2 regions of the Lysinibacillus sp. FJAT-14222 genome follow, and region 2 is predicted to be linked to the other one. Evidence: riboswitches for the same ligand, from Rfam matches in the RefSeq annotation. Region 2 holds a riboswitch; the other holds the start of a gene.
The links. Region 2 has a riboswitch for thiamine pyrophosphate ahead of thiM (hydroxyethylthiazole kinase). Riboswitches for the same ligand answer to the same signal wherever they lie in the genome.
Positions count from the first base shown of each region.

Region 1 (8,092 bases), on a different contig from region 2:
GAATGCTGACCAGCTGTGGGATACGACAATGAACCCTGAAACGCGTACATTAATTCGTGTAACAATCGAGGATGGTGCACGTGCTGAAAGACGTGTGACAACATTAATGGGCGATAAAGTAGAACCACGTCGTAAATGGATCGAAGCTAATGTAGACTTCGGTATGGAGGATGATTCGAATATTTTAGACAATGAATTCATCCAACAAGAGGAGGACCAAGCATGAGTAGTACGGAAAAGTTTCAAGATTTACCTTTAGAAGAAGTAATGGGTGACCGCTTTGGTCGCTATAGTAAATATATTATTCAAGACCGCGCGTTGCCTGATGCACGTGACGGTCTTAAGCCTGTGCAACGACGTATTTTATATGCGATGTTTACAGAGGGCAATACGAACGAAAAACCATTTCGTAAATCAGCAAAAACAGTCGGTAATGTAATTGGTAACTATCATCCGCATGGTGATAGCTCGGTATATGAAGCAATGGTCCGCATGAGTCAGGATTGGAAGGCGCGCCATATGCTCATTGAAATGCATGGTAATAATGGCTCTGTTGATGGTGACCCACCGGCAGCGATGCGTTATACAGAGGCAAGACTTTCTGCGATTGCAGCGGAGATGCTACGAGATATTGGTAAGGAAACCGTAGAATTTGTGCCAAACTTTGATGATCAGGATATGGAGCCAACTGTTTTACCTGCTCGTTTCCCAAATTTACTAGTAAACGGCTCTACAGGTATTTCAGCTGGTTATGCCACAGACATCCCTCCTCACGCACTAGATGAGGTGCTAGACGGTGTTCTTATGCGCTTAGATAACCCAAATACCACTGTTGATGAATTAATGACCGTTATTAAAGGACCTGATTTCCCAACTGGTGGTATTATTCAAGGTGTCGATGGCATTAAAAAAGCGTATGAGACAGGACGAGGCAAAATCATTGTCCGTGCTCAAGCAGTCATTGAGCCAATTAAAGGTGGAAAAGAGCAAATCGTTATTACGGAATTGCCGTATGATGTTAATAAAGCAAATCTAGTAAAGAAAATTGATGAGCAGCGTGTGGATAAACGACTTGAAGGAATTGCGGAAATTCGTGATGAATCGGATCGTACAGGCTTACGTGTTGTTATTGAGTTGAAAAAAGATGTTCCTGGGCAAGGTATTTTATATTACTTGTTCAAAACAACTGATTTACAAGTAGCTTATAATTTTAATATGATTGCGATCTATAATCGTCGTCCGACAATGATGACATTACCGTTATTACTGGATTCTTATATTGCCCATCAAAAGGAAGTTGTGACGAACCGCTCCATCTATGATTTGCAAAAGGCTAAAGATCGTTCGCATATTGTTGAAGGCTTGATTAAGGCGCTGTCCATTTTAGATGAAGTTATTGCAACGATTCGTTCTTCAAATGATAAACGAGATGCGAAAACGAATTTACAGGTTAAGTTTGACTTTACAGAAGTGCAATCAGAGGCAATTGTTAGCCTGCAATTATACCGTTTAACAAATACAGATATAACGGAGCTTCGCAATGAACAGGACGAATTAAATAAACTCATTGCCAAGCTTGAAGGTATTCTTAATAGTGAAGCAAAACTTGTACGTGTCATTAAACAAGAATTGCTCGACATTAAAAAGCGCTTTACAGAACCACGTCGTTCGAAAATTGAACAAGAAATTGAAGAAATCAAAATTACATTAGATGTCCTTGTCCCAAGTGAAGAAGTCGTAGTGACTGTCACAAAGGATGGCTATATTAAGCGTACATCTACACGTTCGCATGCAGCCTCGAATGGTCAGGATTTTGCGATGAAGGATTCCGATTATTTATTGTATGAAGCAAACTTAAATACGCAGCATCATCTACTGCTATTCACTAATCGAGGCAATTATATTTATCAGCCTGTCCATGAGCTACCAGATATTCGTTGGAAGGATCTTGGTCAGCATATTTCAAGTATTGTGCCGACTGGAGAAGATGAATCTATTATTGCTGTGTACGGTTTTGAGACATTCGAACAGGCGAATACGTATATCTTAACGGCTACAAAAGATGGCCAAATTAAACGCTCATCTCTAGCAGATTATGCCGTAACACGTTATTCGAAGCCAATTAAAACGATGAATGTCAAGTCAGGCGATGAAATGATATTTGCGGATTTCGTGACAGACGAAGCCGAATTATTATTAACGACAGATACAGCCTATGCAATCCGCTTCCCAATGGAGGAATTACCAGTAACAGGCGTAAAAACAGGCGGCGTCAAAGGGATTACACTGAAAGAAGGAGAAGCCTTAGTCGGTGTCAATGTCTTACAGCCTAGTGATACTGAATATGTTGTGATTGTGACACAGCGTGGCGCTGTGAAGAAAATGAATGTAGCCGAGGTAGAGTTAACTAGTCGTGCGAAACGCGGCTTAAAAGTGTTAACAGAGTTAAAAGCGAATCCACATCGTATCGTGGATGTAGTCAAGGCTACTAATGACGAACAGCTGATCATCGAAACAGAAAAAGGTGTGCAAGAGATTATTGATGTCCAAGCATTGACTCGAGCAGATCGCCATTCAAACGGCTCCTTTAAAGTGGATATCGCGACAGACGGTGCTATTTCACATGTATTAACGGCCAAAAAAGAAGAAAAATAAAAATAATTTTCTAGCCCATGCTCTTTTTGAGAGCTGGGCTTTTTTATGTATCATTGTTAATTTTGTTGCTTTCAATCTACGTAGAAAAGGATATTAGAATCAGTGGGGTATACTGCAACGAAAAAAACGATTGATATTCTTCTAGTTGTTAAAGAAAAGAAAGTGGCTGGGACGTAAGTATATTTTCAAATCAAAAAAATTTTTACATCAGAAAAGCGCGAGAAATCAACATTTTAAAATTGATTTCTCGCGCTTTTTAAGGTTTTGACTTCTCATTACGCTATTTTTCAGGTTTAATATAAGGAACGATTTGTGCAGTTGCGCCTACTGAAGCACCACGGATAAAATCTTGATTCTCTAAGGCTTTAAAATTAGTTGTTTTGCCAGTGAGCATTACCCCTAAAATTTCCACTTCATCAAACTGTTTATTTTTATTTGAATTTAAAAACTCCTGGATTGTTTCGTTATTTTCATTTGCATCATATGCTTTAAGTGAATCAATAAAGCCTTCGTAGGTCTCTCTCGGTGAATCGGATGGATCAAATCCATAAACCTCTACACCAGCAGGTCCTTTACTTTCATCCATAATTGGTGATGCCATATACAACCATACAATGTTTAGATTGCTAGGAATCTTCCCTTGTATTTCTTTTAATGTATAAGGTTTGTTAAAAGATACGGCAACTTCTGCAACGTGATTCTCCATTTGCGAAATTTCACCTAGTTCGTTTTGTACACCGTCATGGTATTTTTTTATGGATGGGTGATAAAATGTCGCAAATTTAGTCTTTGTCTGTTTATCGTACTCATAGAACTCTGTATCAGACCAATAAAATCCTGGTGTTAACTCGTTCTTGTCAATTTTGCCTCGAAACCATCCAAATGAACTTGTAAGTGTGCTCCATTGAACTACATAACCGTTAATATTCTTAGAACGGTTTGTGATAATGTTTCCACCAAACATTGATGAATTACTTACCGTTACTTGAGAGTCGACTTGAATATTAGGTTCTGCAATGTCATTATGTAAAAAAAGATGTTCTTTAAGTCTTTTAGAACTTTCCGTTGCAAAGTAGGAACCAGTTTTATAAAAGACGGGTAAGAGAATTAATATTACAATAATTGAAGTGATGATAATTTTTAGTAGTTGTTTTCGTTTAGCCTTTTTTAAAGCGTTATTTAACGAAGTTTCCATTCATGTTTACCTCCTATTTTTGAGTGAATAAATTTACGTGCACGATATAATTTTTGCTTGACGCTATCTACTTGAATATCCAACAAAGTAGCAATTTCTTCATATGAAAAATCATAGTAATACTTTAAAAAGAATATTTCTTTATATTCTTTTTTAATGTCTTTTAACAAATAGAAAATTTCATCCTTATTTAGCAATGTCTCAAAATGATAATCGGTGTGTTGGAGCTTTGAATATATTTCCTCAGTGATGTAAATGTTTTTCTGCTCCTTTTTCCTTTTCAAGTCAATATATTGATTAAGTGAAACTCTAAAAAACCATGGGCGTATATTGCTTTCTGTGAGGCTATCTAACAACGTATAAATTTTATAATAGGTGGTTTGAATTATATCTTCCGCATCCTCTTTTTTGGCTCCTTTCGCTAGTAATAGATTGAACACTTCCTCTCCTAAATGGATTAGATAGGAGGTTAGTTCATTTTCTTTTTTCATTGCTGATCCTCCTTACTCTTATACAACGAATGAGTGATCACAAATGTATACACTTAATTATAAAGTTTATTTTGGGATAAGGGCTATGTCTGACATTGCTTTCTGAAATGACATGACAATATAATGCTTTAACATGAAAGAGACCCTTGTCATTTACAGATAGATATGGGTATAATAATCACGAAAAGTTCATATGGAAAGAATGTAGGGGGGCTGGTAGTTGCCAGCTGAGATTGTGTCCGATAGACGCTGACCCTTTGAACCTGATTTGGCTCGTACCAGCGTAGGGAACATCTATTCAAAAAAAGAAAATTTTTGATACTGATTGTAAAACGTCTGGGAGGAATTCCTAGGCGTTTTTTATGTTACAAGAATTGTTGTATGCACAAAGCTTAGGTGCAGACATACCGTGAATACGCTTTCTTCTGGTTACACATTCATTCATGAACACTTTCAAATTACTTACTGGGAGGATTCAGCATGAAAAAATGGTTATTGATCCTGTTGGCTGCGCTTTTAACATTAGTGGGCTGTAGTGAAAAGGAGGATAAAAAGGATACTAAGGAATTAACAAAAGTCTCGGTAGTTCTTGACTGGACACCGAACACAAATCACACAGGTTTATATGTAGCGAAAAAACTTGGCTACTTTAAGGAACAGGGCTTAGATGTTGATATTTTATTACCTGGTGAAGCAGGTGCAGATCAGCTTGTGGCGTCTGGTAAGGCTCAGTTTGGTGTAAGCTATCAGGAAGGGATTACACAGGCACGTGTGCAAGATGTACCTTTAGTATCGATCGCAGCGATTATTCAACATAATACTTCTGGCTTCGCATCCATTGCATCAAAAGGCATTACGTCACCTAAGGATTTTGAAGGTAAAACATACGGTGGCTGGGGTGCACCGCTTGAACAAGCAGTACTACAATCACTTATGCAAACAGAAAATGCGGATATTAATAAGTTAGATATCGTCAATGCAGGCGATATCGATTTCTTCACAATGATGAAAAAAGATATTGATTTTGCGTGGATTTATTATGCAGTGACAGGTATTGAAGCAGAACTTCGTGGCGAAAAGCTGAACATGCTTTATTTAACAGATTATAGTGATCTGTTAGATTATTACACACCTGTACTTGCTACAAACGAAAAAATGATTAAGGATGATCCTAAGACAGTCAAAGCATTTGTCGCTGCTGCAGCAAAGGGCTATGAATATGCGATAAATCACCCAAGTGAGGCAGCTGATATTTTACTAGAAGCGGTACCTGATTTAGATAAAGACCTTGTGCATAAAGGTCAGGAGTGGCTAGCAGATAAGTATCAAGATGACGCTCCTCAATGGGGCGAGCAAAAACTTACTGTTTGGGAAAACTACGCGAAATGGATGGAAAGCAACAAAGTTTTAGAGGGCGAATTTAACGCAGAACAAGCATTTACAAATGACTTTTTACCAAAAAAGGAGACAAAGTAATATGGCAAACTCATTAATAAGTGTACAAATTATCCCGAAAACTGAAAAATATGAAGATGTGATCCCATTTGTCGATGCAGCGATTGCGGTTATTGATGCATCAGGGGTGAAATATGAAGTTCACCCACTAGAAACAACAATGGAAGGTGAACTATCGACTTTGCTACTAATCATTGAAAAAATGAATGACAAAATGATTGAGCTTGGTGCTATTAATGTGATTACGCAAGTGAAAATTTTATATCAGCCAACTGGTATTACAATGGGAACCTTAACGGAAAAATATCAGTGATGAAGCAAGCAATAAAACAAGGAAGGACGATATTTTTTATCGCCTTCCTCTTATTCATATGGGAACTAATTGTCCGCTTTGCAGACGTTCCACATTGGCTATTGCCCGCGCCAAGTGCCATTTTGATGGAGGGCTTTCAATCGTATGACACGTTTGTGCCGCATGCTTTAGCAACTGTTCAATTAGCACTTCTAGGCCTTGCCATTGGGATATTGTGTGGGCTAACGGTTGCCGTGTTATTACATCGTTTTACGTTTATTCGGGAGCTATTTTATCCTATTCTCATTATGTCACAGAATGTCCCTGTGCTCGTCCTAGCACCGTTATTAATCATCTGGTTTGGGTTTGGTTTATTGCCAAAGCTTATTATTATTTGTCTCGTGTGCTTTTTCCCCATTGTTATTTCGGCAATGGATGGCTTTCGTCAAACCTCACCTGAGCTGAAGCATTATTTTAAGATGATTGGTGCAACGAAAGCACAAACATTTTGGAAGCTTGAATGGCCCTATGCGTATCCAGCGATTTTTTCAGGCATTAAGATTGCGGCAACCTATAGCGTTATGGGGGCTGTTATTGCTGAATGGCTAGGAGCGAAAAAGGGGATAGGTGTCTATATGACATTGGCACAATCTTCATTTCGAACAGATCGTGTGTTTGTAGCGATTTTTGCCATTATATTTTTAAGTTTACTATTATTTAGCGGTATTCGAGTATTGGAAAAGCTAGTTGTGAAGGGGAGAGGGCTACATGCTAAGTATTCAAAACATTGATAAATCCTTTGATTCCCTTCCGGTCATTCGTAATTTATCTTTTGAGGTAAAGGACGGGGAATTTGTTGCGATCATCGGTCCGTCAGGAAGTGGAAAAAGCACGCTCTTTCAATTAATTGGTGGTGTTTCTTCTATTGATAAGGGAGCTATCTTATTAAACGGCACAGATATCCAGCAAAAAAGAGGAACGATCGGCTATATGCCTCAGCAGCCATGCTTATTACCATGGCGTACAATCGTAGAAAATGTCACGATTGTCGAGGAGCTTCACCATAAACCAAATGTGAAACTTGCCAAGGAGTGGTTAGACAAAGTGGGGCTTGCTTCATTTGAAAATGCCTATCCAAATGAGTTGTCAGGCGGTATGCAACAGCGAGTATCGTTTATACGTGCAATTGTCAGTAATAAGCCCATTCTATGTTTAGATGAGCCGTTTTCTGCGCTTGATGAGTTTACAAGGCTTGAAATGCAGGCGTGGCTTTTATCGATATGGGAGAAAGATCGAAAATCTATATTGTTCGTTACACATAGTATTGAGGAAGCTCTCTTTTTAGCTGATCGTATCATTGTACTCACGAAACGGCCAGCTACAATTAAAAAGGAAGTGATTGTACCTTTTGCAAGGCCGCGACAAGAAGAAATTAGACATTCGGCAACATTTACGGCATTAAAACAACAGTTATTCACGTATTTAAAAGAAGAAAAGGATGAGGCGAATGTTGATTGATGCACATATTCATTTAGATCAGTATAAGGAAAACGATATACCAGCTTTGTTAGAGGAAGCTGAACATGTGATTGCCGTTAGCATGAACCTTCAATCGTGTGAGAAAACGTTGATGTTGTCGAAAGCCTATACAAAGGTAAAGGCAGCGTTTGGCTTTCATCCTGAACAAGCTTTACCTAGTAAAGTGGAGGAAGATGCTTTATTCGATTGGATACACCAACATGCTCATGAAATGGTGGCAATTGGCGAGGTAGGGTTACCTTATTATTTGAGGCAGGAGAAGGCGATTGATGAGCGTCCTTATGAAGCACTGTTAGAACGTTTTATTGTGTTGGCAAAGGAATTAAATAAACCAATTGTTTTACACGCAGTTTATGAGGATGCGGCTATTGCTTGTAATTTACTTGAAAAACATCATGTAACGAAAGCTCATTTTCATTGGTTTAAAGGCGATGAGGAAGTGATTGAACGGATGATTCATAATGG
Region 1 covers NZ_LIYL01000012.1:14,275-22,366, forward strand. Annotated here, with positions in the region: gene parE (DNA topoisomerase IV subunit B) at 1-226, shown strand, start outside; gene parC (DNA topoisomerase IV subunit A) at 223-2,655, shown strand; gene AN161_RS05930 (sigma factor regulator N-terminal domain-containing protein) at 2,936-3,850, opposite strand; gene AN161_RS05935 (RNA polymerase sigma factor) at 3,835-4,341, opposite strand; TPP riboswitch at 4,538-4,648, shown strand; gene AN161_RS05940 (ABC transporter substrate-binding protein) at 4,822-5,817, shown strand; gene AN161_RS05945 (thiamine-binding protein) at 5,819-6,109, shown strand; gene AN161_RS05950 (ABC transporter permease) at 6,109-6,879, shown strand; gene AN161_RS05955 (ABC transporter ATP-binding protein) at 6,857-7,606, shown strand; gene AN161_RS05960 (TatD family hydrolase) at 7,596-8,092, shown strand, end outside.
Region 1: another riboswitch for thiamine pyrophosphate. It lies ahead of AN161_RS05940 (ABC transporter substrate-binding protein); the one in region 2 lies ahead of thiM (hydroxyethylthiazole kinase).

Region 2 (8,092 bases):
TTAACGAAATTTGGAGCTAGTATACGTTTACACGTCATTCCTTTCACTGAAATCCAAGTTCTTATTAAAGAAAAAGTACCTTCTAATGTCTCTATGACAACAACTCGTCGTATGATGCTAAAAGTAGCTGACAAAGTACGTGAAGAAATTGATGCCCTAGCAATTGTTACAGGTGAAAGTCTTGGACAAGTAGCGAGTCAAACACTGGAGAGTTTAACTGCTATTAATGCTGTAACCAACACACCAATTTTACGCCCATTAATCTCCTCAGATAAATTAGAAATTATCGATATTGCAGAGAAAATTGGCACATATGAAACGTCTATCCAGCCATTTGAAGATTGCTGTACTATTTTCACTCCAGCAAGTCCAAAAACAAAACCAAAGCTTGAAAAGGTTGAGCATTATGAAAGCTTCTCTGATTTTGATGAATTAATTGAACGAGCTGTGAAAAATCGAGAGGTCTATATTTTCCCGAAAAAAGAACAAGAAGCCGATAAATTTGCAGATCTTCTATAGAAGAAACTTGCGATTTCTTAAGAGCAGACTCAAAAGTCCATTTTGAGTCTGCTTTTTTTAGTCTGCTTCCTTCGTAGGTACAATTTACCTATAAAATTTTTGTATTAAAAATCTAATAACGCACATTCTATATTCACAAGGAGGTGAGAAACATGGCAAACAACAACAACCGCAGTTCAAACCAGCTTGCAGTACCTGGAGTACAACAAGCGCTTGATCAAATGAAATACGAAATTGCACAAGAATTTGGTGTTCAATTAGGAGCTGACGCTTCAGCTCGTGCTAACGGTTCCGTTGGCGGTGAAATCACTAAACGTCTTGTACAAATGGCAGAATCTCAATTAAAAGGTATGCCGAACAACAACCAATAATTGCCTAATCAGCATTTATTAAACTTAAAACCAGTGACCGTAAAAGGCACTGGTTTTAGTTTGTTTAGATTTTTAATTTTTATCCCGTATTAATGTGCAGTGAAATTCAGCGAGGAGATTAACTGTCTGTAAATAATGATTTAAATGTAGAGACTGTATTTGAAATATCTTCACTTTCGCAAATTGCAGAAATAACAGCGATTCCATCCGCACCTGCTTTACATACTGTATGTGCATTCAAGCAGTTTATGCCTCCGATTGCAACGATCGGGAGCTCGGGATATTGTATCCTTACTTGCTGTAAGAACTCAGTTCCACTAGGTGGTTTTGCGTCGTTTTTAGAAGTGGTTGAAAAAATAGGGCCAATTCCTACATAGTCAGCGCCATATTGTAGAGCAGTTTGTAATTCAGTTTGTGAATGAACAGAAACACCTAGAATCATGTTGCCAATTTTTTCACGTACCATCGACACAGGTAAATCCTCTTGTCCAATATGAACACCTTCCGCTCCAAGTTTTACAGCAAGCTCTACATCATCGTTGACGATAAACGGAACATTATACTGTTGACAGAGCTTTTGACATTCTCGTGCAAAATTTTCATAGGCTTGCCCAGTTAGTGTATTTGGTCCTTTTTCACGGAATTGAAACATAGTAATACCAGATTGTAGAGCCTTCTCTAGAACGGTTATTGGCTTCTTATTTAAAACATTACCAGTACCCATAATAAAATATAACTGTAGATCGTTACGTTTCATGAATGATCACCTCACAGGAGTCCTTATAGTTTTGATAGGCAAAATGATTTGTTGGACCATGACCATTACCAATAGATAAATCGTGAGTAATTGCTAATTGAATAAATTTTTTTGCTTCCTCAATCGCTTCTTCTATAGGTAACCCACGGCCAAGAAAAGCGGTTAATGCAGCGGAAAACGTACAGCCTGTACCATGTGTATTTTTTGTTGCGATACGAGAGGACTGCATGGAAAATGACCGACCGTCTTGAAAAAATACATAATCAATCGCATAATATTGATCTGCTAAATGACCGCCTTTAATAATGACACATTGAACCCCCATTTGTAATAAGACATGAGCTGCTTCTTTAATATCTGCTAAAGAATTGATTTTCTTTCCGGCAAGGGTTTCGGCTTCAGGTATGTTCGGTGTTACGATTGTTGCTAAAGGTAGTAAATAACTACGTATTGCATCAATTGCTTCTTGCTGTAATAAGCTTTCGCCACCTTTTGCAATCATGACAGGATCAACAATAAGCGGAATATTTACTTCGGATAAAATATGTGCAATTGATTGAATTATTTCGGAGGAAAACAACATTCCTGTTTTAACAGCACTTATTGAAAAATCCTCGATTAGCGCTTTAAGTTGTTTCTCAACGAAGCTAACTTCAATTGGTAGGACATCCGATACACCAAGTGTGTTCTGGGCAGTCAAAGCTGTAATAACAGACGTTCCAAATACCTTTAATTCCTGAAACGTTTTTAAATCAGCCTGTATGCCTGCGCCACCACCACTATCTGAACCTGCAATTGTCGTTACAATATGCATCATTCTACACCATCCTTGGAAAGCCGGTGTAGTTCATTCAATACTGCAATTTGAAAATCGCCAATGTATTGAGTGGAAGAAGCAGCTTGTTCTGCCACTTTTTTATAAAGCGACAATGTATCTACCAATTGGGTAAAGGGTTTATTTCCTGTGGCGTAGGCGGCACAACAAATGGCACTCAATAAGCAACCTGTTCCAGTGACTTCTGTCATTTGAGGATTTCCACCTGTAATCCATTGCTGATGTTCGCCATCAGTAATAAAATCCTTTTCACCGGTCACAATAACAATACAATTATTAAGTTGAGCTATTTGCTTTGCCTCTATTTCTAAAGAAATTGAACCATGACCACTATCTACGCCTTTTTGTTGCCAGTCTACATTGGCAATAGCCGCAAGCTCTCCAATATTACAACGAATTGCTGCAAACTTAATTTCCTTCAGTAATTGCCGTACCGTCTGTTTTCGGTAAGTTGTTGCACCTGCAGCAACAGGATCTAAAATAATGGGAATGCCAAGAGCATTTGCTTTTTTTCCTGCAAGTAACATTGATTCTTTCATATGCTCATTAAGGGTACCTATATTTATCAATAAGCCTGAGGCAATCGTGACCATTTCTTCAACCTCATGACTGTCATCAGCCATGACTGGAGAAGCACCTATTGCTAATAAGCCATTTGCTTGAAAATTAGCCACGACGTAATTGGTAATACAGTGAATAAGTGGATTTTTTTTACGAATAGTACGAAATATCAATCTAAGTCCTCCTTGTTGGATGGACGTAAGCGTGCAAAAAAGGCTCTTTTTCGTGCAAAAAAAACACGCAAAAGAGCCCTTCATCAGTAATTAGATGTGATTTGCTCCCTACGTCAGTATTAACTAACAGGTTCAAAGGGTCAGGTTTTACCTTCTCAACTCTAAGTGAGTCCCCCTGCAATCATTCTTTTAGTTGACCAAAATGTACCATATTTTTCATTCGTGTTCAATAGGGAGATTTTTTAGAACCAATTCGTGACTGATGCCATATAGCAGAGCATGATAGTTGTCATGACTTTATTAAAATAGAGTACCTTCCATTGAAAATGATGAAAATTGAGTTTTATAATGAGCATAACAAAAGGGGGCATTTGCCATGAAAAGACAAGATTTAATTGCACCAGAATGGTATAACATTTCAGAGGAAATTGAAAAATATGCAAAGGATTCTACCAAAAATGCATTAATAGTTTATAACGAAGACGAGGAAATTCAGTACATAACATATGCTACTTTACTTGAAAAGGCGAATCAGGCAGCGCATGTACTTACATCTCAAGGTTTAACAAAAGGTGATGTTATTTTAGTCATGGTGCCGAGGTCAGTTGAAGCGTATATCGTATATATTGCTGCCTTAAAGGCAGGTTTAACCATTATCCCAAGCTCAGAAATGCTGAGAACTAAAGATATTGAATATCGAATCAATCATGCTAATGCAAAAGGTGTTGTTGCATTTGAGCCTTATATTGAACAATTTAATGATGTGGAAAATTTACAAAACATACAGCGATTTGTCATTGGTTATGCACATGAACCTTGGCAGCCGTTGCTTGAAAAAATGCAAAGCCAACCAACAACCTATATAAGTTCTACACCAACTAAGAGTACAGACATTGCATTTTTAGCATATACGAGTGGTACTACGGGCAATCCAAAGGCAGCCGTACATACACATAGTTGGGGTTATGCACACTTAAGAACGACTGCACCGAATTGGTTAGGTGTCCAAGAAGGTGACATTGTATGGGCAACAGCAGCTCCAGGCTGGCAAAAATGGATCTGGAGTCCGTTCCTCGCTACATTAGGAAGCGGTGCAACAGCATTTGTCTACAAAGGTAACTTTGATGCGGCAACATATCTTGGGCTGCTTGAAAAATTCAATATTAATATTCTGTGCTGTACACCAACCGAATATCGATTTATGGCAGCGCTTGAAAATTTACAAGATTTCAATTTAAGTACAATCCGTCAGGCTGTGTCAGCGGGTGAACCTTTAAATAGCGAAGTGATAAAAGTATTTTCGGAGGTCTTGAATTTACAAGTACGAGATGGCTATGGACAAACAGAAAATACATTACTTGTTGGTACAATGGTAGGAATGGGGGCTAGAATGGGTTCAATGGGTAAACCTACTCCGGGTAATACAGTTGAAATTATCAATGATTTTGGAAATCCTGTTGCAATTGGAGAAGTTGGAGACATTGCTGTACATTGTGAAACACCCGCGTTATTTAAAAAATATTTGAATGATCCAGAACGTACAAATTTACAATTTAGAGGCGATTGGTATATTACCGGAGATCGTGCATATAAAGATGAAGATGGCTATTTTTGGTTTGAAGGACGAGGAGATGATGTCATTATATCGTCTGGCTATACGATAGGTCCATTTGAAGTAGAAGATGCATTATTGAAGCATCCAACAGTTAAAGAAACTGCCGTTGTTGCAAGTCCAGATGAGGTTCGTGGAAATATTGTAAAGGCGTTTGTTGTGCTTCATGATGGAGTGATTGGTAATGAAACACTTATTAAAAAACTACAAAACCATGTAAAAACTTTAACAGCACCTTATAAATATCCTCGTGCGATTGAGTTTGTAACAGAGCTACCAAAGACTACATCAGGTAAAATTCGTCGTGTCGAATTGCGTCAGCAAGAGAAAATTCAATATATCAGTCATTATTAATTTCCTAGGAAATAATGTCGAAAATCAAAGTTCCTATTTTTTATGAACTTTGATTTTTTTTATAAAATTAGGTAATGTATTATAGGTTGAATAGGTTAAAACTGTTGCATAAATTGGCTCATTACCAAAATTTAGAGATGGCATTTATTAAAACGTATGACATGTCTATAAGTTGATTGGAGTAGAGGCTGGGCGATTCCCTGTGGATTAGCGTCAGATGAGACTCTAGAGCGAGCCGGGTAAACGGAGACTAAAAGCATCACGGCCTGTGATAATGACTTCGTGACCAACATTCTGTGGCTGTCGCACAGAAAACATTTGTCGCTGTCGCTTTGCTTTCGCACATAAATGTTGCCCCAAGCGGCTCATCGGACGCCCCAAAGAGAGCGCCCAGTCGGAACGGGGATTAACCCCATGTTATAGTGATGGGCCATATTATTGCAATAAAATGAAACAAATTAAAATGTCAATCGTATAACGTTATGAGGAGGCGGAAAGACATGAATGTTAAAAGGTGGGCTGCTTTAATAATTGCAGGTGTATTATTAGTATTTTCCTTGGGGATCAACACCATTTTTGCAATATTTAAATCGAATCTCTTTAGCAATTTTGATAGCTTAGTGGATGGGAACAATTTGGCGGTAATGGAAAAGGTTAAAGAAAACGGCAATATGGATAAACGTATTGCTTACTTAAAGGTTGATGGTACGATTCAAGATATTGGATCAAGTACATTATGGCAACCAGTTACGTATGATCATCAATTTTTCTTAAATCAATTAGACAATATTTTAAATGATAAGTCTGTGCAAGGTATCGTCTTAAGTGTTAATTCACCAGGTGGCGGTGTAAAGGAATCAGCAGAAATATATAAAAAGCTTTTAAAAATTAAAGAAGAGCGACAAATTCCAATCTATGTTTCTATGGATTCTATGGCAGCTTCAGGTGGTTATTACATTTCAGCACCTGCAGATAAAATATTTGCGCAACGTGATACAATTACAGGTTCGATTGGTGTCATTATGCAATCCATTAATTATCAGGCGCTTGCTGAAAAAGTTGGTTTTAAATATGAAACGTTTAAATCTGGTGAACATAAGGATATGCTTAGTCCAATGCGTGAAGTGACAGCAGAAGAGCGTGCTATGATGCAAGATATGATTAATGAAACATATGAGGAGTTCGTTAATATTGTTGAAAATGGACGTAATATGTCTGAAGCTGATGTAAAAAAAGTTGCAGATGGTCGAATCCTTAGTGGTACAAAGGCTCTTGAAGCAGGCTTAACTGATGCAATTGGTGATGAAGAAGCAACAGTTACTGCATTGCGTGAAGACTTTGGTTTAGAGGACGCAGAATTATTTGAGTATTCATATGATGTGGGTGGCTGGCAATCGTATGTGGGTATGAAGATTGGATCAATGTTTGGTCCATCTGCTGAAGAAAAAATGCTGATGAAAATTATGGCGGATTATAAAGCACCAAAAATGATGTACCTATATGGCGAATACTAAGGAGGGAGTACAATGACAAACAATGAAATTGTTATGCAAAGTTCACCCTCTATGGAGAATGCTCTCCTAATTGATAAGCCAATTACGAATAAAAATTATGCATTAAAAACAGCAGGCTTTTGGATACGTTTTTGGGCATTTTTATTGGATGGATTAATTATTACAGCAGTAGGCGGGGTTCTCGTTAATCCAATTTTTTATCTAATGGATTGGTCATTATCTGAAACAGTGTGGTATGCACCAATGTCGATTATATCTGCTATTCTCTATTACAGCTATTTCGTATTAATGACGAAATTTTTTGGTCAAACATTAGGGAAAATGATATTTGGATTACGTGTTATTTCATTAAAACATGAGAAGCTGACTTGGTCAGATGTGTTATTCCGTGATTGGATAGGGCGTATCATAAACAACATTTTTATACCACTTTATATTCTTGTAGGTATTTTACCGAACAATCAAGGTCTACATGATTTTTTTGCGGATACAACAGTTGTTCATGAAAAAGTTTATATTGAAAAAGATATTATGCAACCATCTTTGCCAATTAAAGAGGAAAATTCTGAAGCTGCACCTCTAGAGGAAAAACCTGAACCTAAAAAGCATGAGGAAAAAAACGAAGAATAATGGTTAGAGCTGTCTCGTTATAGTGAGACAGCTCTTTGTTTTTGTGATAAAACAGTAATTGATGGATAGCTAGTTAGAAAATGTATGCCATGTATATAGTTTGATCTTCGTTCCGACTGGGCGACTTCTTGGGGATCAGCGTCAAGCAAATTGGCTCATCGGACGCCCCCAGGAAGCTCTGCTCTGTGCGAAAGCGAAGCGTCAGCAACAAAACGTCCAGTCGGAAATCAACCACACGTTATGGTGATGATCCTGGAAAATGGTGCAGCCCTAAGCAAACAAGGTTGCACAGGTGCGAAAAGAATTTTTCAAAACCGTTTTTGATAAGCTGTCTCAGTTGCAATTAATTCCCTACATTTAGTAATATTATGTACATATGATAATTAGGAGGCGTTTATATGGCACAAGTAACATTTAAAAATGGCCCAGTAACACTTGTAGGTAACGAAGTAAAGGTTGGAGACCAAGCACCAGATTTCACTGTATTAGCGAATGACCTGTCACCTGTTACATTAAAAGAGTCAAAGGGGAAAATTCGTTTATTTAGTGTTGTACCATCATTGGATACTGGCGTATGCGATGCGCAAACACGTCGTTTTAATGAAGCGGCAGCAAGCTTAGGTGATAATGTAGTTATCTATACGGTATCTGTTGACCTTCCATTTGCTCAAAAACGTTGGTGTGGTGCAGCGGGGATTGATGCTGTTCAAACAGTTTCAGATCACCGTGACCTGTCATTTGGTGAAGCATACGGTGTCTACATCCA
Region 2 covers NZ_LIYL01000001.1:73,499-81,590, forward strand. Annotated here, with positions in the region: gene thiI (tRNA uracil 4-sulfurtransferase ThiI) at 1-519, shown strand, start outside; gene AN161_RS00245 (alpha/beta-type small acid-soluble spore protein) at 672-890, shown strand; gene thiE (thiamine phosphate synthase) at 1,009-1,647, opposite strand; gene thiD (bifunctional hydroxymethylpyrimidine kinase/phosphomethylpyrimidine kinase) at 1,637-2,461, opposite strand; gene thiM (hydroxyethylthiazole kinase) at 2,461-3,216, opposite strand; TPP riboswitch at 3,305-3,403, opposite strand; gene AN161_RS00265 (acyl--CoA ligase) at 3,593-5,182, shown strand; gene AN161_RS29305 (hypothetical protein) at 5,408-5,551, opposite strand; gene sppA (signal peptide peptidase SppA) at 5,683-6,696, shown strand; gene AN161_RS00275 (RDD family protein) at 6,709-7,326, shown strand; gene AN161_RS29310 (hypothetical protein) at 7,477-7,650, shown strand; gene tpx (thiol peroxidase) at 7,725-8,092, shown strand, end outside.